4 regions of the Desulfovibrio aminophilus DSM 12254 genome follow, and region 1 is predicted to be linked to each of the others. Evidence: predicted binding sites of a transcription regulator. Region 1 holds the regulator's gene; each other region holds the start of a gene.

Region 1 (5,057 bases):
GGTGGCGTAGCGTCGCACCAGTTCGGACAGCCTGGCCTCCAGAAAGACGATGTGCGTCCGGACGCCCTGTTTCTTCAATTCTCCGAAAGCCTTGCGCCACTCCTCGGGAAAGTCCATCTGGCGCAGATCCAGTCCCAGCACCAGACCCCGGTGCTTGCTGTCCTGCTCACGGAAGAGACTCACCAGCTTGGGCGTCAGGCTTGCGGGCAGGCCGTCGACGACGAAGAAGCCCAGATCCTCGAAGACCTTGAGGGCCGTGCTCTTGCCCGAGCCCGAGAGACCCGAGACCACGATGACCGAGAAGCTTCGGGTATCCCCCACCAGCGCCTCACCTGTCGTTCAGCAGGTCCCAGAGGGCCTGGCTGTTCGGAGCGGAGATGAAGCTCCGCCGGAAGGAGTCGTCCTTGAGCAGTCGAGAAATGTGGGCCAGGATGCGCAGATGCAGACCGGCCACCTGCTCGGGCGCCAGCACGAGAAAGAAGATGTGGCAGGGCTTGAAGTCCAGGGAATCGAATTCGACGCCCTGGATGCTCCGCCCCGCCACAACCACGATCTGGGTCAGCCCCGGCAGCTTGCCGTGAGGGATGGCGATGCCGTCCCCGATGCCGGTGGTGCCGAGGCTTTCGCGTTCAAGCAGGACGGCCACGGCCTCGTCCGGATCGACCGGCGGGGTCAGGGCGGCCAGAGACGCCGTCAACTCCGCCAGAACATCGGCCTTGGCCGTGGCCTTGAGGTCCGAGAGGACCAAGTCCCGCGACAGGTATTCCGAAAGCCGCATTTCAGATTCCAGGGTCGATGAGCCCGAAGTCGCCGTTCTTGCGCCGGTAGATGACGTTCAGGCCATCAGTCTCAGAGTTGCGGAAGACCAGGAAGTCGTAACTCCTGGACTCCAGTTGCATGGCGGCCTCGTCCACGCTCATGGGCTTGGGCTCGTACTTGTCCATCTCGGCGATGGACGGGGTGCGCTTCCCCGATTCCTCGATGAAGGTCAGCACGCCCATGCTCACTGCCCGTTCGCGGCCCGCGCGGCGGCGGTCCTTCTGCTTCTCGCGCATCCGGCGCAATTGGGCTTCGAGCTTGTCCAAGACCATGTCGATGGTCGAGTACATGTCCTCGGACTCTTCGTAGGCAGAAAGATGCAGATTGTCGGCCAGGAAGACCACGTCGGCCTTGTGGCGGAACTTCTCCACGGAGAGGTTGACCTGCAGTTCGGGATCCTCGGCGTCGGAAATGAACTTGGAGAGCTTCTCGAAACGCGACTCGGCGTATTCCTTGAGATGCTCGGACGGGTCGAAATTCTTGAAGTTGAAGGAGATGTTCATATGTATCCTCCTGTTCGAGTAAGGAGTGTACGGGCCAAGGGTCAGAGAATGTCCTTGCGCTTGGACGAAGAGGCGATGTTCATGGCCGAACGGTACTTGGCCACCGTGCGGCGGGCGATGTCCACCTTGAGGTGATCCTTGAGGATTTCCCCGATGCGCTCGTCGGACAGGGGGTGCTTGGGATCCTCCTCGCCGATGAGCTTTTTGATCAGGGCCTTGACGCTCTCGGAACCGACCTGGGTGCCGTCCTCCAGGTCCAGGGCGCTGTTGAAGAAGAACTTCAGCTCGAACACGCCGTGCGGCGTGGCCACGTACTTGCTCGTGGTGATGCGGCTGACCGTGGACTCGTGCATGCCGATGTCCTCGGCCACTTCCTTGAGTATGAGCGGCTTGAGCTTGGTCACGCCGTACTCGAAGAACTCGCGCTGGAAGCGCACGATGCTCTCCACGACCTTGTAGAGGGTGCGCTGACGCTGGTAGAGGCTCTTCATGAGCCAGGCCGCCGAGCGCATCTTCTCCTGGACGTAGTCCTTTTCCTTGCCCGCGGTCTGGGACAGGGAGTCGGCGAAAAAGGTGTTCAACTGAAGGCGCGGCAGTCCATCCTCGTTGAGTACGATGATGAAATCGTCGCCGTACTTGTAGACGAAGACGTCCGGGGAGACGTAGTGCGGCTCGGTGCTGGAGAAGTTGGCCCCGGGCATGGGATCAAGCTTCTGGATGATTTCCAGGTAGTGCTTGAGCTCCTCCATGTCGATCTTGAACTTGCGGGCCAGTGGCTTGTAGCGCTTCTTTTCGAGGTCTTCCAGGTGCTCGTCCACCAGTGAGAGCAGGATGGGGTCGGTCTCGCCCAGGATCTCGAGCTGCACGAGCAGGCATTCGCGAGGAGTGCGCGCGGCCACGCCCACCGGGTCCAGGCGCTGGATGCGGTGGATGACGGCCTCGATCTCCTCGTCCGCGGCGTCGGGCACCATGGCCCGAATGTCGTCCATGTCGGCATGCAGATAGCCGCCGGAATCCAGGTTGCCGATGACCGCCTCGCCGATGTCCAGTTCCCGCGGGGTGAAGTGCGACAGGCGCATCTGCCAACTCAGGTGGCCGTCCAGAGAAGGCTTGCTGGCCAAGCGGGCCTCGAAGGAGACGCCCTCCTCCGGTATCTCGGTTTCGCGAACCTGGGCCTGCTTGGAGATGCTGGAAAATTCGCCCAGGTAGTTCTCCCAGTCCGTGCTGCGGATCATCTCCTCGCTGCGTTCCGGGGAAGTCATTTCAGGCGTGGCCGTGGTCTGGTCCACCTCCACGGGCATTTCTTCCATGGGCAGGTCCGAACGTTCGGTCTCGGCTTCCTCCAAAAAAGGATTCTCCAGAAGCTCCTGCTGAACCGTTTCCACCAGCTCCAGGCGCGAGAGCTGCAACAGCTTGATGGCCTGCTGCAACTGGGGGGTCATGACCAGCTGCTGCGAGAGCTTGAGTTGTTGTCTCAGTTCAAGTCCCATGACGCCCGAAACATCCTTTATGGGCCGTTTGGGCGGCCCGATTCAGCTTATTTTTTCACGTTACGGCTTCATTGTGCCACAGTCACCCGGACGGCGCAACCAAGGATCTCGCGGAACTCCCCGTCCGTATTGGTTTTTCGATGAAGACCGCCGACATGAAAAAAGTGTACCAAGTCTGGCGAGGCATGTAAATCGGGCCGGCACGGCGGGCAAACGGAAAAGGCTGGGCGGTCAGAGGCTGAAATCTTCGCCCAGGTAAAGCTGGCGGGCCTTGCTGTCGCGCACGATCTCTTCCGGGGTGCCCTCGAGAATGATCGTGCCTTCGTAGACCAGATAGGCGCGATCGCAGATATTCAGGGTTTCGCGCACATTGTGGTCCGAGATGAGGATGCCCATGCCCATCTTCTTGAGCATGGAGATGATCTCCTGGATGTCGATGACCGCTATTGGGTCGATGCCCGCGAAGGGTTCATCCAGGAGGATGAACTTTGGGTCCAGAATGAGCGCCCTGGCGATTTCCAGCCGCCGTCGTTCGCCGCCGGAAAGGTACATGGCGGGCTGGTCCGCCAGTCGCTTGATGCCGAATTGGTCCATGAGTTCGTCGGCGCGCTTGCGTTGCCGCTCCGGCGAGAGAGCGGACTGCTCCAGGATGATCTGGAGGTTCTGGCGCACGGTGAGCTTGCGGAAGATGGAGCTTTCCTGAGGCAGGTAGGACATGCCGAGACGGGCCCGTTCGTGCAGTGGTCGGTCGGTGATGGGCTGGTCTTCCAGGAGCACTTCCCCGCCGTTGGGCCGGACGATGCCCACGAGCATATAGAAGGTGGTCGTCTTGCCCGCGCCGTTGGGGCCGAGCAGACCGACCACCTCGCGGGGAGAGAGATTCAGGTGGATGTCGTGGACCACCTCGCGGTTGCCGTACCGCTTCTTTAGGTTCGTGGCGATGAGACCGGCCATCAGGGTTTCTTCGCCCCCTCGGGCACACGGAAGATGGCTTCCACCCGTTTGTTCTGTCCGCCGAGCACCTCGCTGCGGTTGTCCTTGACGTAGAACTTGATGACTTCCCCGGCGACGCTGTTGGCGCCGTCGTTCAGCCGGGGGTTGCCCTCCATGCGCAGGACGCCGTCCTTCACGAAGTAGATCAGGGTCTGGCAGGTGCCTTCGCTTTTTTCCTTCTTCATCTTCACACCGCCGTCGGCCACGATGCGCTCGATGTTGTCGGCCACGTCCTTGGCGCCCTTGCCCGCCTCGGTGAAGTAGGCAGAAAGGGTGGTCGCCCAGAGATGCAAACCTTCGTGCTCGGCCTGGACGTTGCCCGAGAAGGTCACCTTGCGGTCCTTCTCCACATAGGTCATCCGATCGGCGGTGATTTTCACCGGAGTCTGGGCCTCTGTCGTGGCGGACGGTGTTTCACCGGGAACCACGGGGACCGGTTGGACCGCCTCGGTGATCTCGGAACGCGAGGCGACGGGAGCGGTCGGCTCCGGCGTCGTCGATTTGGAAGACGCCGCCGGTGTCGAAAGCTGGGCCAGGGGCTTCACCCCGGGAGTCTCGGGCAGCAGTTCCGAGGCGTGAACGAAGCCGAGAGCCTTGGATTCTTCAAGGTTCTTGTCGTCCAACTTGAAGACGGCGAACCAGCCGTCGCGGAGGAAGGCGGCCTGGACGCGCTGGCCGGGAGCCAGCGTGGCGGAAATCGGAGAGTTGACCGCCCGGGCCGTGCGCACGGAGACTTTTATGGCGGCGGCCTTGATCTCCGAAGGGATGATGCTGGAAACCGGCAGGGGCTTCGTTTCCACTGTGGGCGCGGCGATGGGAGCGGACTGCGCCGGAGCTTTGATCTCCGGCATGGGCACACCTACGGGAATCTTGGTTTCAGCGGGTGCCGGCTGCGCCGTACCGACGCCGACGGGAACCTGGTTTTTGGTCGGCGGAGCGGGGATCTGCACCTTGGCTGCAGGGGCTGGCGCAGCCTCCGGAGTTACGGGCAAAAGGAAACTGGCCTTGGCGTAGCCCAAAGCCTTGGATTCTTCCGGGGTGGCGGCGTTCAGGTCGAAGACGGCGTACCAGCCGTCGCGGAGATGATCCACGCGGACCTTCTCCCCGGCCTGAAGGGTCTTGACGTGTTCGCTCTCCAGACTGCGGGCCTTGCGCACGTTGAGCGGCCGGTCGGCATAACGGATCTCGCCGAAGGCCCATGCATGGGTGGCGATGAGCAGCAAAATGAGGGCGAACGTGAGGCGTTTGGTCA
Region 2 (5,057 bases), on a different contig from region 1:
TTGTCGGCGGGCTTGGTCAGATAGTCGAAGGCCCCGTGTTTCATGGCCTCCACGGCCGTGCCCACCGAGCCGAAGGCGGTGAGCAGGACCACGGGCAGGCCGGGCCGCCGGGCGTGCAGTTCGCGCAGGAGCGTCAGGCCGTCCATGCCGGGCATGCGCATGTCCACCAGGGCCACGTGGGGCAGGCCCCCGGGCTGGCGGGACAGAACCTGGAGGGCGGCCTCGCCGGAACCGGCCTCGAGCACGTTCCAGCCCGCGTCCTCCAGGACGGCGCGGACCATGAGCCGATGCCCGGCCTCGTCGTCCACCACGAGCACGGTGCGGATGTCGTCGTTCATAGGGTCTCCGTGGTTTCGGCGGCGGGCGCCGGATCGGGGAAGAAGAGCTTCACGCTGGCGCCCCGGCCGGGCTCGGACTCGATGAGCACCTTGCCCTTGTGCCCGCGCATGATGGTCTGGACGATGGCCAGTCCGAGGCCCGTGCCCTGGGTCTTGGCGGTGAAGAAGGGCTCCAGGGCCTGGCGGCGGACCTCCTCGGGCATGCCCGGGCCGTTGTCCGTGACAGTGATCCAGACGCCCGAGCCGTTGCGGCGCGAGGATATCTCGATGCGTCCGCCTTCCTCGCCGAGGGCCTCCAGGCTGTTCACCGCCAGGTTCAGGAGCACCTGCCGGAGTCCGTCGGGGTCGGCGTGGACCGTCGGGGCTTCCAGGTCCAGGGTCGCGGCCACGTGTTTGTGCTCCAGGTCGAGCTTGAGCAGGTCGAAGAGCGTGGCTCCGGCCTGGGCCAAGTCGATTTCGGCGGGAGCCAGCTCCCGGGGGCGGGCCAGGAAAAGCAGGTCCGTGACCACGCGGTTCAGGCGGTCGGCCTCCTGGACCATGGTGGCGGCGTAGGAGTCCAGGGGCTTCTGGCCCTTGAGCTTGTCGGCGAAGAGCTGGGCGAAGCCGCGCAGGGAGCTCAGGGGGTTGCGCACCTCGTGGGCCACGCCCGCGGCCAGGGAGCCGATGGCGGCCAGACGGCGGGCCTCGTTGAGGTCTTCCTCCAGGGCCCGGATTTCGGTGCGGTCGCGGATGAGCACGAGGCTGTCCGGCGCGCCCTTCTCCTCCTCGGCGTTGCGGTAGGGCAGGGCCAGAACTTCCAGGAGCTGACCCCGGTATTCGTGCTGCCGCCATTCCGGGCGACCCTGTCCGGCGGGGAAGGGGAACTCGGACCAGTTGCGTCCGGCCAGGCAGGCCGCGTCCTTGCAGTCCTCGCTGCACAGCAGGCGAACGGCCGAGCCGTTGGCGGCCAGGATTTCGCCGTTGCTGCCCAGGGTCACCAGACCGTCGGGCATGTGGTCCAGGAGCTTGGACTGGAACTGTTCCAGGCGCACGAGCTTCTGCGCCTGTTCGCGGCGGCGGAGGTAGGCGAAGGCCAGGGACCAGAGCACTATGGCGGCCAGGAGCACATAGCCGGTCTGGATCAGGGCCGCGCGGCGGTACTGGTTGAACTGGGTCAGGTGGCGCTCGGCGTTCAGACCCACCACGAGGTAGACCGGCGGAGCCTCGCCGCCCTGGTGGCGGCCGAAGCCCATGCCGCCGCGGCCGCGGCCAAGGCCGGGCTCCTCTTCGGACTCGTGCGGGCGTCCGGCGAAATTGCAGAACATGGAGAGTCCGGGCCGGGCCTGGAGCCCGGAGAGCAGGACACGCTTGTTCCCGATGAGCGCCAGTCCGAACCAGAAACCGTCGCGCTCCAGGGATTCCAGGGCTTCGGCGGGCAGGCCCGGCTTGGACTCTTCGGAGTCCTTGCCGGAAGAGATGAGCAGTCCGCCGTCCGGGCCGTAGATCCCGGCGAAGGCGATGTCGTCGGAAGTGGCGAGTTCCTGGAGCAGTTCCTTGATCAGGGAGCGGGCCGCGCCGGCCATGTTCGGGCTCTGGCGCAGGCCGCGCATGGCCCGGGAGAGGTTGGCCTCGACGCCGGAGAGAATGGCCCGGCCGGAAAGGACCATGTGCTCGTCCACGATCCGACGCTGGCGTTCGATGCTCTGCCAGGTCAGGAAAAGACTGCCCAGGCCCAGGAGGATGAGGGCCAGGACCGCGGCCACGATGGGCCCCTGTTCCTTGTTCGACTGACGGATTTCCATGCCTGTTCCGGGTTCCGGCGGCCCGAGCGTGCGCGGCCGGGACCGGTTCCGTCGATCCCCTCGGGACGCGGACAGGGGCGGCCCGGGGCCATCCCGAACCGCCCCGCGCGTTCCCGGTGATTGACGAAGAAACCTTCTAGTATGCGGGGCAGCCGCCGGACCCGGCGCAGCCGCCGTAGCCGGGGCAGCCGCCAGGACCGAAGCCCATGCCGGGGCCGAAACCGCCGCCGGGACCGAACTTCACGCCGGTTTCCTTGGACAGTTCGGCGGCCAAGGCCTGACGCTCCTGGTCCAGTTGAAGCCGGATCTTGGACATGTCGGCCACCAGGGACTGGATGTCGGCCTTCTCGGCCTTGCCCGAGGCGGTCAAGGCGTCCAGCTCGGTGTCCTTGGCCCAATACTGCTCCCGCAGCTCGAAGATCTTCTTCTGATGCTTCTCGAAGATCTTGTCCACGGCGGCCTGTTTCTCCGGGGTCAGCCCGGCGTAGAGCGAGCCCATGCCGCCTCCCGGTCCGCGTCCCTGGCCCGCGAAGGCCACGGCCGAGAGGGCCAGCAGGGCGGCCAGGGCCGCGATCGCCATTACCGAACGTTTGCTCATGCGCATACCTCCATGTGCACGGTGCGGGAAAGAATGAAGAGGAATAGCAGGGACCGTGCCAAGGATGATTCCCATTGTATACCGATGTGTTGCGCTCAAATTGAAGCGCCTATTTGTGCAATATGATGCACAATTTTCGCGGATTGTGCAAGAGAGTGCAGGCGTGGCGCTAGGTTCCGTTTCGGCGGCGGCCCAGGCCGCAGACGCCGCAGGCCTCGCAGCCCGCCGGTGGGCATCCCGGGGAGGGCTTGGCCTGTTTGCTCCGCTCCCACTCGCGCCGGAGGTGTTCGCGGCGGACGCCCAGGTCCACGACCTCCCAGGGAAAGGCCTCGTCCTTGCCGCGCTCGTGGTCCAGCACGGCGGACATGTCGCCGCCCCAGAGGGCCAGGCCTTTTTTCCAGCCGCCGTGGTCGGCGGCCAGAAGCAGAAGTTCGGCCACGTCCTCGCCGCCCCGCGAGATGAGGCCCTGGACCCGGGCCAGGAAGGCGTCGTCGCCGGACAGGCTGAAACCCTTGTAGGGCTTGAGCATGGCCTTGATCCGGCGCAGGGCGTCGTCCAGGTATTCCTCGGAGGCCATGGGCGCCCACTGGAACGGTGTCCAGGGTTTGGGCACCAGGCAGCTCACGCCCAGGGTCAGGCGCAGGAACTCCTTCTTGCGCACCTGTCCGCGCTCCCGGGCGGTCGCGATCTCGCCCAGGAAGCCGGAAAACTCCTCGTAGTCGGCCTCGTTCTCGTCGGGCCAGCCGATGATGCAGTAGACCCGCAGGTGGTTGACCCCGTGGCGGGCGCAGAGTTCCACGGCGCGCAGGAAGTCGGCCTCCTCCAGCTTCTTGCTGGCGGCCAGCCGCAGGCGGCGGCTGGGGGCCTCCAGGGCCAGGGTCACGGTGCGCACCCCGCAGGCGCGCAGAAAGGTCAGCAGTTCCTCGGTGAGCCCGTCGGCGCGCAGGGAGGAGAGGGAGAACTTCACCTTGCGTTCGTCGAGCCAGCGCAGGAAGGGCAGCAGGTCCGGCCAGTCCGTGAGGGCCGTGCCCACCAGTCCGACCTTGGGCGGCCGGATGTCCTCCACGATGGCCTGGAGGTCGGCCAGGGCCGCGTGGCGCGGCGGGCGGTAGATGTATCCGGCGGCGCAGAAGCGGCAGCCGTAGGGACAGCCCCGGTTGACTTCCAGGAGCAGGGCGTCCTTGAAGACGGCCTCGGGTCCGGTGAAGCAAGAGAAGGCGGGCTCGGCCAGGAGCGGGCCGCCGTCCCCGGCCACGACCCTGGGCGTGGCCGCGCGGGTGCGGCCCGGGACGTAGACGCCCGGCCGGTCGGCCACGGCGGCCAGAAAGTCCTGGGGATCGCCGCCGGAGAAGAGGTGCCCCTTGAGTTCGCGGAGAAGGTCCGCGAAGCCCGCCTCGGCCTCGCCCACCCAGATCAGGTCGCAGAACGGGGCCAGGGGGGCGGGATTGAGAAAACAGAGCGGCCCGCCCGCCACCAGCAGGGGCGGATCGGGCCGCTCACTTCGCAGCCTGGGGATTCCCGCGGCCTTGAGCGCTCGGAGGAGGCGGAGGACGTCCTCCTCGAACGAGACGCTCAAGGCCAGAACCGGGAACGAGGACAGGGATGCCTTGCCTTCTTCCGACAGGGGGACGTCGTGCCCCCGGCCGAGGAAGAACCGCTCCACCGAGAGTTCCGCCTCGGCGGCCAGCAGCCGGTACACGGCCTGCCAGCCCAAGGTGGAGAGCGCCGGCCCCTTGTCGCCGGGAATGGCCAGGGCCACGGGCAGGCGGCCGCCATGTTCCACGGGCGGCGGGGATGTCCGCCCGAAGTAGAGGCCGCGCGTCGAGCCCATGCCGTTCCCGCCGGACGCGCTAGTCGGCCTTCTTGCGGATGAAGGCCGGGACGTCCAGCTCGTCTTCCTCGAAGATGAACTCCTCCTCGCCGGGACCGGCCACGGCGGCGCGGCGCATGGGCTGGGGCTCCACGGCCTGGGCCTCGTTGTTGATGCCGGCGCGCAGGTAGGCCGGGATGTTCCGGTCTTCGCTCATGACCACCTTGTGCATGCGGCGGGTCGGCGGGGCCACCACGCCCTGGCTCTGGGCCTTGGGGTTGACCAGGGTCAGGCCGGAACGGGCCGGACGCTCGGCCTCGGCGCGCACGTTGTCGATGCCCGTGGCGATGACCGTGATGCGCATCTCGTCCCCGGCGTCCGGGTCGAAGACCGTGCCGAAGAAGATCTGCGCGTTGTCGTCGGCTTCCTTGTAGATGATGTTGGCGGCCTCGGAGACCTCCTCGATGGTCATGTCCGGCGAACAGGAGATGTTCATGAGCACGCCCTTGGCGCCCTCGATGGACACGTCC
Region 3 (5,057 bases), on a different contig from region 1:
TGGTGGTGGACGACGACGCGGCCTTCCGGGGGATGCTCGTGGAGGCCTTGCGGGACAAGGAATTCGAGGTGGATGTCGCGGGTTCTGCCGAGGAGGGCATCCGTCTCGCCGAGGCTGGGGATTTCGACCTCGTGCTCCAGGACGTCATGCTTCCCGGCATGTCCGGCATCGAGGCTCTTCCGCACCTCAAGCGGGCCGCGCCCCTGGCCGACATCGTGGTCATGACCGCCTTTTCCAGCAGGGATTCCGCCGTGGAGGCCCTCAAGCGCGGGGCCTACGACTACTTCACCAAGCCGTTCAGCCTGGCCGAGATGGAGGTGGTCATCCGCCGGGCTTTGGAGAAACGCCGCCTCCAGGGCCAGGTCCAGGCCTTGCGTACGACCTTGGAGCGCGAGGGGCCCCTGTCACGGATCATCGGCCAGGGCCAAGCCATGTCGCGGGTCAAGGACATGCTCCAGCGGGTGGCCGGTCTGGATGCCGACGTGCTCATCACCGGCGAGTCCGGTACGGGCAAGGAACTCGTCGCCGACACCATCCACGCCCTGAGCCCCAGGGCGGCCGGTCCCTTCGTCAAGCTGAACTGCGCGGCCATCCCGGAAAACCTTCTGGAGAGCGAACTCTTCGGCCACGAGAAGGGGGCCTTCACCGGGGCCACCGCCGCCCGGCGCGGCCGCTTCGAAATGGCCCAGGGCGGCAGCATCCTCCTGGACGAGATCGGGGACATGCCCCTGCACCTTCAACCCAAGCTCCTGCGCGCCGTGGAACAGAAGCAGGTGGAGCGCGTGGGCGGCTCGCGGCCCGTGACCTTCGACGTGCGGATCATCGCGGCCACCAACCAGGATCTGCGGGACCGCGTGGAGGCCAAGGAGTTCCGGGCGGACCTCTACTATCGGTTGAACGTGGCCGCCATCCATCTGCCGCCCCTGCGTGAACGCAAGGAGGATCTGGCCTTGCTGGCCGATTTCTTCCTCGACCGGATCGGCCGCCGACTGGGGGGGGAGCCGCTGTCCCTGGCTCCCGACGCCCTGCGGCTCCTCCAGGCCCAGGACTGGCCGGGCAACGTCCGCCAACTGGCCAATACGTTGGAGCGCACGGCCATCTTCGCGGCTTCCGGCCGGATCACGGCGGCGGATTTGTCGCTGGCGCTGCAGCGGCGGGCCGAGCCGATTCCCGAAATCGTCCCACCCGAAATCGGCCTGCCGCTCAAGCGCGCTGTGAACGAGTATGAAAAGGGCCTCATCGTGCAAGCCTTGCGCCGCGCCGGGGGCGTCCAGACCGAGGCCGCCCGGCTGCTGGGAATCACGGCCAAGAACCTGTGGAACAAACTCCAGAAGCACGGCCTGGACCCGATAGCCTGCCTGCGGGTTCAGTGATCCATGAATAGTGGACTGGCGAAAAGATAGGTTTATTCAGTGTGTTATTCTATCATTCACGCTTCGCATGAAAACCGTGTGATCCACGAATCGTAGATTCCTCCTCTTCGCCAGGGCTTACTTCGCGAGGCCCGTGGCGGCTGTCTCATTTCTTCATCACAATGATTTAAAAGAATAAAATATCTCGCCTGTGCTAGCGAGACACGTCCTGGCACGGCCATTGCTCATATGGGACATCGGCCGCGCCTCCATCCCGGCGGCGCGGGTCGGAATCGGAAACCACCAAGAAGGGGAGAACGATCATGATGACCAGACTGATGCAGCTGTTCAAGGACGAGGAAGGCGTGACCGCTCTGGAATACGGCCTCATCGCCGCCCTCATCGCGGCCGTGATCATCACCGCGGTGACCACCCTGGGCACCAAGGTCAGCGGCACCTTCGACACCATCGCCGGAAAGATGCCCACCACCAGCACCGGCAGCTGATCCCGCACGACCAGACCCCGCGCCCGGCGCGGGAAACGACGGATGGGCGGGGCTCGCGGAACTTTTCCTGAAAGGACCGCGGGCCCCGCGCCCCCCGGGGGGAAAACGGGGGAACCGGCCGTCGGGCATAGCGGATCAGGAGGGGAGAGACATGGATCTGCTCATCGGCGCAATCGTCTGCGTCATGCTGTCCGTGGCCGTGGTCACGGACCTCTGGGACCAGAAGATTCCGAATCTGCTCACGCTTCCCGCGATGTTCGCCGGCCTGGCCTATCACGGGCTGGCCCGGGGCCTGGACGGCTTGGCCTTCAGCGCCGCCGGCCTGGCCCTGGGCTTGGCCGTGATGCTCGTGCCGTTCCTCCTGCGCCTCATGGGCGGGGGCGACGTGAAGCTCATGGCCGCCGTGGGCGCGTGGCTCGGCGCGGCCGATGTCTTCAGCGCCTTTCTTTTCACTTGCCTGGCGGGAGGGCTCTACGCCCTGTTCATGCTCCTGCGCTTGGGGCTGCTGCCCCGCGTCCTGCGCAACATCCGCGACGCCTTCCTGGTCCTGCTGGCCACCCGCAAGCTGGAATATGCGCCGGTTCCCGCGCCCGTCGGCAGGCCTCTGCCGCGCTTGTGCTACGGGCTGGCCATCGCCGCCGGCACCGTGTTCACTCTGGTCTACACGGCCTGGGAACGCGGAACCCTCGGCCTCTAGGAGGTTGTCGTGAGCAGAACCGTCCGCTCCCTGCTGCAGATGGTCCTGGCCCTTGTCCTGGCCCTGACCGCCGGTCTGCTTGTCTTCCGGTGGCTCTCCGCCCGCGCTCCGGCCGCGCCCGTGGCCCAGGTCACGGTGCGGACCGTGCAGGTTGTTGTCGCCGCCACCGACATGCCGAAGGGCGCCCGGATCGAGCCCGGCATGCTTCGGCTGGCTCCCTTCGTCGAGGGCAGCGAACCGTCCCAGTCCTTCCGTGCGCAGGAGTCTCTGGTGGGCCGCGTGTTGGCGCAGTCCGTGGGCAAGGGAGAGGCCGTGACCGCTCCGCGTCTGGCTCCCGAGGACGTGAAGGTGGGCGGCATCAGCGCCATGCTCGGCCCGGGCCGCAGGGCCATGGCCGTGAAGGGCAACAAGGTCATGGGACTGGCCGGGTTCATCCGCCCCGGCAATCTGGTGGACGTGCTCGTGACCCTGCCTGTCGGCGAGCGGGAGGAGAAAGTGACCAAGCTCGTGCTGGAGAAGGTTCCGGTCCTGGCCACGGGCACGGAGCTGGAGCCTTCCGGCGACGGTGAAAAGCCGTCCTCCGTGGACGTCTACACCCTGGACCTGACTCCCGAGGAGAGCGAAAAGCTGGCCCTGGCCGCCACACAGGGCACGCTCAACTTCGCCCTGAGGAACGAAGCCGACCAGGAAACCGTGCTGACCAACGGTGCGGATACGGCCGCCACCCTGGCCTCCCTGCGTCCCGTCCAGGTTCGGCCCAAGGCCGCCGCCCAGGCCGCACCGCGCCCCGCCGTGGAGGTCGAAGTGATCCGCGGCGGAACTCGCGACCGGGTGCGCTTCTAGCGCGGAGGAACGGCCATGAACGCGCGTCGATCCTTTTTCACCGCAGCCCTGGTTCTGGCCCTGTGCTGGACCCAGGCCGCCCATGCCGGGCCGGGATTCCGCATCCTGGCCACCGAGGCCCCCCAGGCCGTTCAGCTCGTGGCGGGCAAGTCCCTGATCCTGAACAGCGACTCGGACATCGCCCGCATCTCCCTGGCCGCGCCGGAACAGGCCGAGCTGGTGCTCATCTCGCCACGGCAGATCTACATCACCGGCAAGAAGACCGGGACCACCAACCTGACCCTCTGGGGCCCGGGAGATCGGGTGAACGCGGTTTACGACCTGGAGGTCGTGCCGGACGTGACCCAGCTCAAGCACATGCTGCACACCGTCCTGCCGAGCGAGGCGGGCATCCGCGTCCTATCCTCGGGCGAATCCGTGACTCTTTCCGGCAGCGTGTCCAGCGCCACGAATCTGGCCACGGCCCTGTCCCTGGCCGAGGCCTCCGCGCCGGGCAAGGTGGTCAACCTCCTGCGCGTGGGCGGGGTCCAGCAGGTCATGCTCGAGGTGCGTGTGGCCGAGATGAGCCGCAGCGTCATGAAGCGTCTGGGGTTCAACTTCCGGTTCATGTCCGGCGACGAGATTCTTTACAGCTTCTTGAACCGTCTGACCTACCTGGACGAGGAAGGGGCGCTCACCCTTTCCAACAACGTGGGCATAGCGGGCACCACCAGCGTGGGCAGCGCGGGCAACAGCCTGAGCTACTTCGTGGACGCCCTCAAGGCCAACGGCCTGATCAAGATTCTGGCCGAGCCGAACCTGATTTGCCTTTCGGGTCAGACCGCCGAGTTCCTGGCCGGCGGCGAGGTGCCCATCCCCGTGCCCCAGGGTCTGGGTACCGTGGGCATCGAGTACAAGCCCTTCGGCGTGGGCCTCAAGTTCACGCCCACCGTGCTTGACTCCGGCACCATCAACATCAAGGTGGAGCCGCAGGTTTCGGATCTGGACTACTCCCGGGCCGTGACCGTGAACTCTTTCAATGTCCCGTCCATCACCAGCCGCCGTGCCTCGACCACGGTGGAGCTGGGCAACGGCCAGAGCTTCGCCATCGCCGGGCTCATCAAGGACTCCCTGCGCGAGAACATGAACAAGTTCCCGGTGCTGGGCGACGTGCCCGTGCTGGGCTCCCTGTTCCGCAGCAGCGACTTTCAGAAGAACGAGTCCGAGCTGATCATCATCATCACCCCACATCTCGTGAAGCCTCTGGACGTGGCCAAGCAGAGCCTGCCCACCGACGGCTTCCGCGAACCCGACGACTACGAGTTCTATATGCTCGGCTTGGTCGAGGGACGGGGAAGCGGGTCCGGCGTCGCCGGTTCCGCTCCCAAGGCGAAGAGCCCGTCCGGTCGGGCCGAAGGTTTCGACGGCGAATTCGGGCATATGCTGCCCAGGTAAGGAGGAGGGAAGATGACCAGGCTGCTGACCGCCATCGCCATCATCGGTTTCCTGGCCTGCGCCGGGTGCGCCGCCGACGAGTTCAAGGAGCCCCTGGGGGCCTCGGTGCGCCAGGCCGTGGCGGCCCAGAAACTGGCCGCAGCCCCGGCCGGTGACGCCCCCGTGGTCGGCCTGGACGGCGTCTATGCCCAAGGCGTCATGGACAACTACCGCAAGCCGCCCACG
Region 4 (5,057 bases), on a different contig from region 1:
TTTTCGCCTGCCGCTGTTTCCATATTGTCTCCATGTTGTCGCTGGGGATTTCACCCCAGTTTTACTGGTTCCGTCCCCGGAGTGTCTCCATTTTTCCATGCCGCGAAGATGTGGATGTCAGGCTGAGATAAGCGGTGAGTGGGATTTTTGGTTCTGGCGCCTGCGCCCATTGTAGCGAACGGGAGGAGGGAGTGATGTCTGGTGATTGTGTGAAAAAATATTATTTATTCAAATATGTTGCCGCGTATGGATGGCAACTGATGAATCACGCGGATTTCAGGGGAGAGGGTCCGCAGCGAAGCAGGGGGAAACGACGTGAAGATGAGGTGAAACGCTCGTGGATAAGCTGCTGACGATAGAGGAACTGGCGGAACTCCTGCGAACCACTCCGCGCGGCATTCGCATTCGCCGGCACCGGGGACGCTCTCTGCCTCCGGCGCTTCGCCTTGGCTGCAAGCGTGGTATTATTGGTGCGATCATGTTTTGTCTTCCGAGACGTTCTCCAGGATGCGCCAGAGGGTGTTGTAGCTGATGCCCAGGCGTGATGCCGCCAGTCGCTTGTTTCCGCCGGATTCATGGAGCATGCGCGTGGCAATGTCCCGACGTGCCAGGGTCAGTTGGCTCTTGAGGTCCGCCTCGCCATGCGGCATCGCCGGACGAGGAGTATTTTCATCTGTGTCCGGTTCCTGGTCGCACGACCAGCTCTCGAGAAGTTCCATGAACAATGTCTGGTCCGTGGGTTTGCCGCCGAGAAGGATCAGATAGCTTTCCACGAAGGAGCGCAGCTCGCGGATGTTGCCGGGCCAGGAGTATTCGCGCATGGCCTGAAGCATGGGCGCCGTCAGATCCTGGTGCGAGCTGCCGTATCGCCGCAGGATGTCATCCAGCAGAAGGGGAATGTCGGACGGACGTTCCCGGAGCGGGGGGATGTGCAGGCGGAGGGCGGCCAGACGGTAAAACAGATCGCGGCGGAATCTGTTCTCCCGCACGAGCTGCGGGAGCGGTTTGTGAGAGGCGCTCAGAACCCGGATATCCACGGGGATGACCCGGTCGCCGCCCACCCGAACAAGCTCTTTGGTTTCGAGAATGCGCAGAAGGCGTGATTGTGTTTCCAGCCCCATGTCCCCGATTTCGTCGAGAAACAGCGTTCCCTTGTGGGCCATCTCGAACACGCCCGGTTTGCCGCCGCGTTTGGCGCCGGTGAAGGCTCCCTCGGCATAGCCGAAAAGTTCGCTTTCCAACAGGGATTCGGGCAGGGCGGCGCAGTTGACCGCCACGAACGGGTGTCGGGCGCGCGGGCTGGCGTTGTGGAGGGATTGGGCCAGCAGTTCCTTGCCCGATCCGGTTTCGCCGTGAATCCAGACCGCCGCGTTGTGCGGCGCGTACAGCCGGGCCATGCGCTTGAGCCGGAGCATGGCCGGAGATTCTCCCCGAATGTCCTCCACCCGAAAATGGGCCACAAAACCGTCGGGGCGCTGACTTTCCCGGAGTTGTCCGGCCATGTTGTGGATGGCGTTCACGTCGCTGATGAAGGCCACGGCGCCCTGAAGACCTGAATGGACGGAAACGGGCAGCGTGGTCACCACGAACTGTTCCCCGTGTATTTTGACGACACAGTCCTCCCGGGGTTCGCCGTCGGTGAGCACGTCGCTGATCATCAACGCCTGGTGATGTCGGCTGAAGTCTGGGCCGCTTTTGCCGAATTGGCCGACCTTCAGCAGTTCAGCTGCCTTGGAATTGCTGAATACCGTTGCCCCCTGTTCGTTCACGCACAGCACACCTTCCCGGAACAGCTTGAGCACGGCCACCAGCTTGTCCAGACTCTCGCGTTCCACGCGCTGGGCGTTGGCGATGGCTTTCGCCTGGGCGATGGCCAGGCTGATGCTGTGCAGATTCGGCTCGATGCGCACGAAGGGAATGCCGTTTTTCTTGGCCATTGCGGCGCTCATGCCACCGCCGACAAGAACGTCCATGCCTTCCGCGATGGCGGTGCTGAGTCCATCCGACAGGCTGTCCAGGGAATCGAAGCGGATTTCCATGATGCGGACGTCGAGCAGACTTTCCACGAAGGAGGTGTCGAAGTTGTCGTCCTTATTTACAGTCAAAGCGATCCTCGGGGCGATCTTCTTCGCCTCCGCCAGGGCCTTGATGATATCCACGTCGGTTTTCTGGATCACGACGACCGACCGCCCGAGTTCATTCAGGATCGAGGATCCGAGGGAGCTGTAATACAGGATGACCTCATAGCCCTGGTCCAGGAGCCGCTGGGCCGCGAGGAGCGGGTGTTGATATGAGAAGGTAAAGAATTCCAGGGTGAAACCGGGGGCATCCGTGAAACTCCGCATGATCTGCGGCATGTTGGGAATATGGGTGACCACCGCGAAACGATAGGGGGGGGTGATGGGCATGCTTCGTTCTCCTCGCACGTTGGCGGAGGGCTCTGGTGAGAGCTCCATTTTTGAAAATATTCTCCCATCTTTGGGATGTTTCGTCTACCGGCCACTGAGCTGAAACATCTTAATAACCTAAAATTATTTATTTTATTATTGTGGCATGCTGCTTGCTCTTTTCGGGACAAGCTCACGCTGCATTTTGCATGCATAACCGTATACAGGAGAGGCTCATCATGAGTGCTATACAGGACATTGGAAAGGATGAATCGCTTTTGTCGACGCAAGGAGCCGCTTGCGGAGGGGCACATGACCCTGATGGGTTGTTGACGAATGCCGTTCAGCGCAAACGCTGTCTGGACGCTGTGGCGAAGATGAAGGAGTTTCTTTATAATGCGCCGCAGAAAGTAGATATAGAACGCCTGTCGTGTCTCCTTGATACATACAAGGAACATTCGAACGAACCGGTCATCATCCTGAGGGCTAAGATTTTTGAGAACCTGTTGAGCAGGAAGAAGCTCTATATCGACGACAACCCCATCGTCGGCACGGTCACCAGCCGCCCCGCCGGTGTCTACATTTATCCGGAATGGGATTCCGAGTGGATCATCAAGGAGATGAACCAGGCCATGATGAGCCACCTGGGCAAGGTGGACATCACCGACGAGGAAAAGGCCCTCATGCGCGAGGCGGCCAAGTTTTTCAAGACCCGCAGCGCAACGGCCAAGGCGCATGAACTGTCGCGCCAGATGCATGGCTACGACCCCAAGGACGACATCAAGTCCGGCCTGTTCACGGAGACCACGACCTTCACGGTCGGTGCGGGCAACGTGGACTACGCCATGTTCATCAATCGAGGCCTGGCCGAAATCATCAATGAGACGGAAGAGACGTTGCGCGGCTTGTCGGTGACGGACGAAAACACCTCACGCATCGACTTCTATCGCGCCGTGCTCATTTCCCTGCGAGCCCTGGTGCATCTGGCCAACCGCTATGCCGACTTGGCCGAGGAGATGGCCGGACAGGCCGACGACCCCGTGCGCAAGGCCGAACTGCTTGAGATCGCCAATGTCTGCCGCCACGTGCCGGAGCATGCGCCGCGCAACTTCCGCGAGGCCGTGCAGTCCTGGTGGTTCCTGCACTTGGGCATCCAGATCGAGCAAAGCGGCTGCGGCTCCTCCCCGGGACGTCTGGGCCAGTACCTCGATCCCTACTATCAGGCGGACAAGGCGAACGGCCTGACCCGGGACGACGCCATCGCCTGGCTCAAGTGTCTGTTCGTGAAGATCCTGGAGTACGGCTACTATCAGGGCATCTCCTATTCCCAGCTGACCTCCGGCCACACGGGCCACACCATCAACGTGGGCGGTCTCGACGCCGCGGGCAAGGACGCCACCGCGGAACTGGACTACCTGTTGCTCGACACCCAGATCGACCTGCGCAACATCCAGCCCACCATCACCGTGCTTTATCACGACGCGCTCAAGGAGGATTTCCTGCTCAAGGCCATTGAGCTCGAACGCACCGGCCTGGGACAGCCGCAGTGGATGAACACCAAGATCATCATCGAACGGCTTTTGACCCGCCATGCCCGGTGCGGCATCACCATCGAGGATGCGCGCAACTGCATCAACATGAGTTGCGTGGGCACGGGCGTGGCCGGAAAGACCGCCTTCATCCGTGAGAACGCGTCCTTCAACTTGGCGAAATGCATGGAACTCGCGCTGCACGACGGGCGCGATCCTGAAACCAGGAAGCAGATCGGCGCGCACACCGGCGACCCGCTCCAGTTCTCCGATTTCGAACAGGTCTTCGCGGCCTACAGCGCTCAGGTTCGGCACATGTTCGAGAAGATCCGCCCCTACGGATCCATCTCCAACAAGGCCCTGGGCGACACCGTGCCCGGCCCCTTCCGCTCGGCCATGTACGGCGGATGCCTGAAGCGCGGCAAGCACGAATACGACGGCGGCCCGGACTACTACCTGTATTACGTCATCAGCACCGCCGGCGTGGACGCGGCCAACTCCCTGGCGGCCATCAGGCATCTCGTCTTCGACACCCGCCAGTTGACCATGGCCCGCCTCATGGAGGCCTTGGACGCCAACTTCGAGGGTCATGAGGACGTCAAGGCCATGTGCCTCAACGCTCCCAAGCACGGCAACGCCGATCCGGCAGTGGACGCCCTGGTGCGGCGAGTCTACGACGACGCCATGGACCATTTCCGCGCCGTCGATGCGAACTACTACGGCAAGCATATCGCCAACATCGAGGCCTACTCGCTGTCCATCCACAACTACTTCGGCATGCTGACCGGCGCGTTGCCCAATGGACGCGCCAAGGGCATGCCTCTCACGGACGCCAGCGTTTCGGCCATGCCCGGCACGGACAAGAAGGGCCCCCTGGCCCTGATCAGCTCCGCGGCACAGGCCCTGGACACGGTCAAGTACGGCTCGAATCACTTCAACATGAAGTTCCACCCCACCAGCGTGGAAGGGATCGCGGGAGCCCGCAAGCTGCTTTCGCTCATCAAGGCCTACATGGACATGGGCGGGTCGCACATCCAGTTCAACATCGTCAGCTCCGACACCCTGCGCAAGGCGCAGGACAAGCCGGAAGACCACAAGACGCTGACGGTGCGCGTGGCGGGTTTCAGCGCCTACTTCACGC

Evidence for each region. Region 1 encodes sigma-54, which starts transcription at its own class of promoters, with help from an activator protein. Its sites were predicted from a motif close to CTGGCACGGNNNNTGCTT; they were not measured.
Region 2: the regulator sigma-54 is predicted to act here: its motif matches at 2,762-2,779, upstream of H587_RS0106670 (periplasmic heavy metal sensor).
Region 3: the regulator sigma-54 is predicted to act here: its motif matches at 1,582-1,599, upstream of H587_RS0108150 (Flp family type IVb pilin).
Region 4: the regulator sigma-54 is predicted to act here: its motif matches at 2,549-2,566, upstream of H587_RS18515 (glycyl radical protein).

What each region holds. Positions count from the first base shown of each region.
Region 1 is NZ_AUMA01000006.1:299,772-304,828, forward strand. It holds gene rapZ (RNase adapter RapZ) at 1-321, opposite strand, end outside; gene H587_RS0103460 (PTS sugar transporter subunit IIA) at 329-778, opposite strand; gene hpf (ribosome hibernation-promoting factor, HPF/YfiA family) at 780-1,322, opposite strand; gene rpoN (RNA polymerase factor sigma-54) at 1,364-2,812, opposite strand; gene lptB (LPS export ABC transporter ATP-binding protein) at 3,044-3,766, opposite strand; gene H587_RS19490 (LptA/OstA family protein) at 3,766-5,057, opposite strand, start outside; gene lptC (LPS export ABC transporter periplasmic protein LptC) at 5,055-5,057, opposite strand, start outside.
Region 2 is NZ_AUMA01000009.1:26,596-31,652, reverse strand. It holds gene H587_RS0106680 (sigma-54-dependent transcriptional regulator) at 1-338, opposite strand, end outside; gene H587_RS0106675 (two-component system sensor histidine kinase NtrB) at 335-2,119, opposite strand; gene H587_RS0106670 (periplasmic heavy metal sensor) at 2,256-2,717, opposite strand; gene H587_RS0106665 (radical SAM protein) at 2,887-4,548, opposite strand; gene ftsZ (cell division protein FtsZ) at 4,568-5,057, opposite strand, start outside.
Region 3 is NZ_AUMA01000010.1:73,291-78,347, reverse strand. It holds gene H587_RS0108155 (sigma-54-dependent transcriptional regulator) at 1-1,373, shown strand, start outside; gene H587_RS0108150 (Flp family type IVb pilin) at 1,679-1,858, shown strand; gene H587_RS0108145 (A24 family peptidase) at 2,010-2,555, shown strand; gene cpaB (Flp pilus assembly protein CpaB) at 2,565-3,398, shown strand; gene H587_RS0108135 (type II and III secretion system protein family protein) at 3,414-4,832, shown strand; gene H587_RS17805 (hypothetical protein) at 4,845-5,057, shown strand, end outside.
Region 4 is NZ_AUMA01000022.1:12,995-18,051, reverse strand. It holds gene H587_RS18520 (sigma 54-interacting transcriptional regulator) at 477-2,408, opposite strand; gene H587_RS18515 (glycyl radical protein) at 2,597-5,057, shown strand, end outside.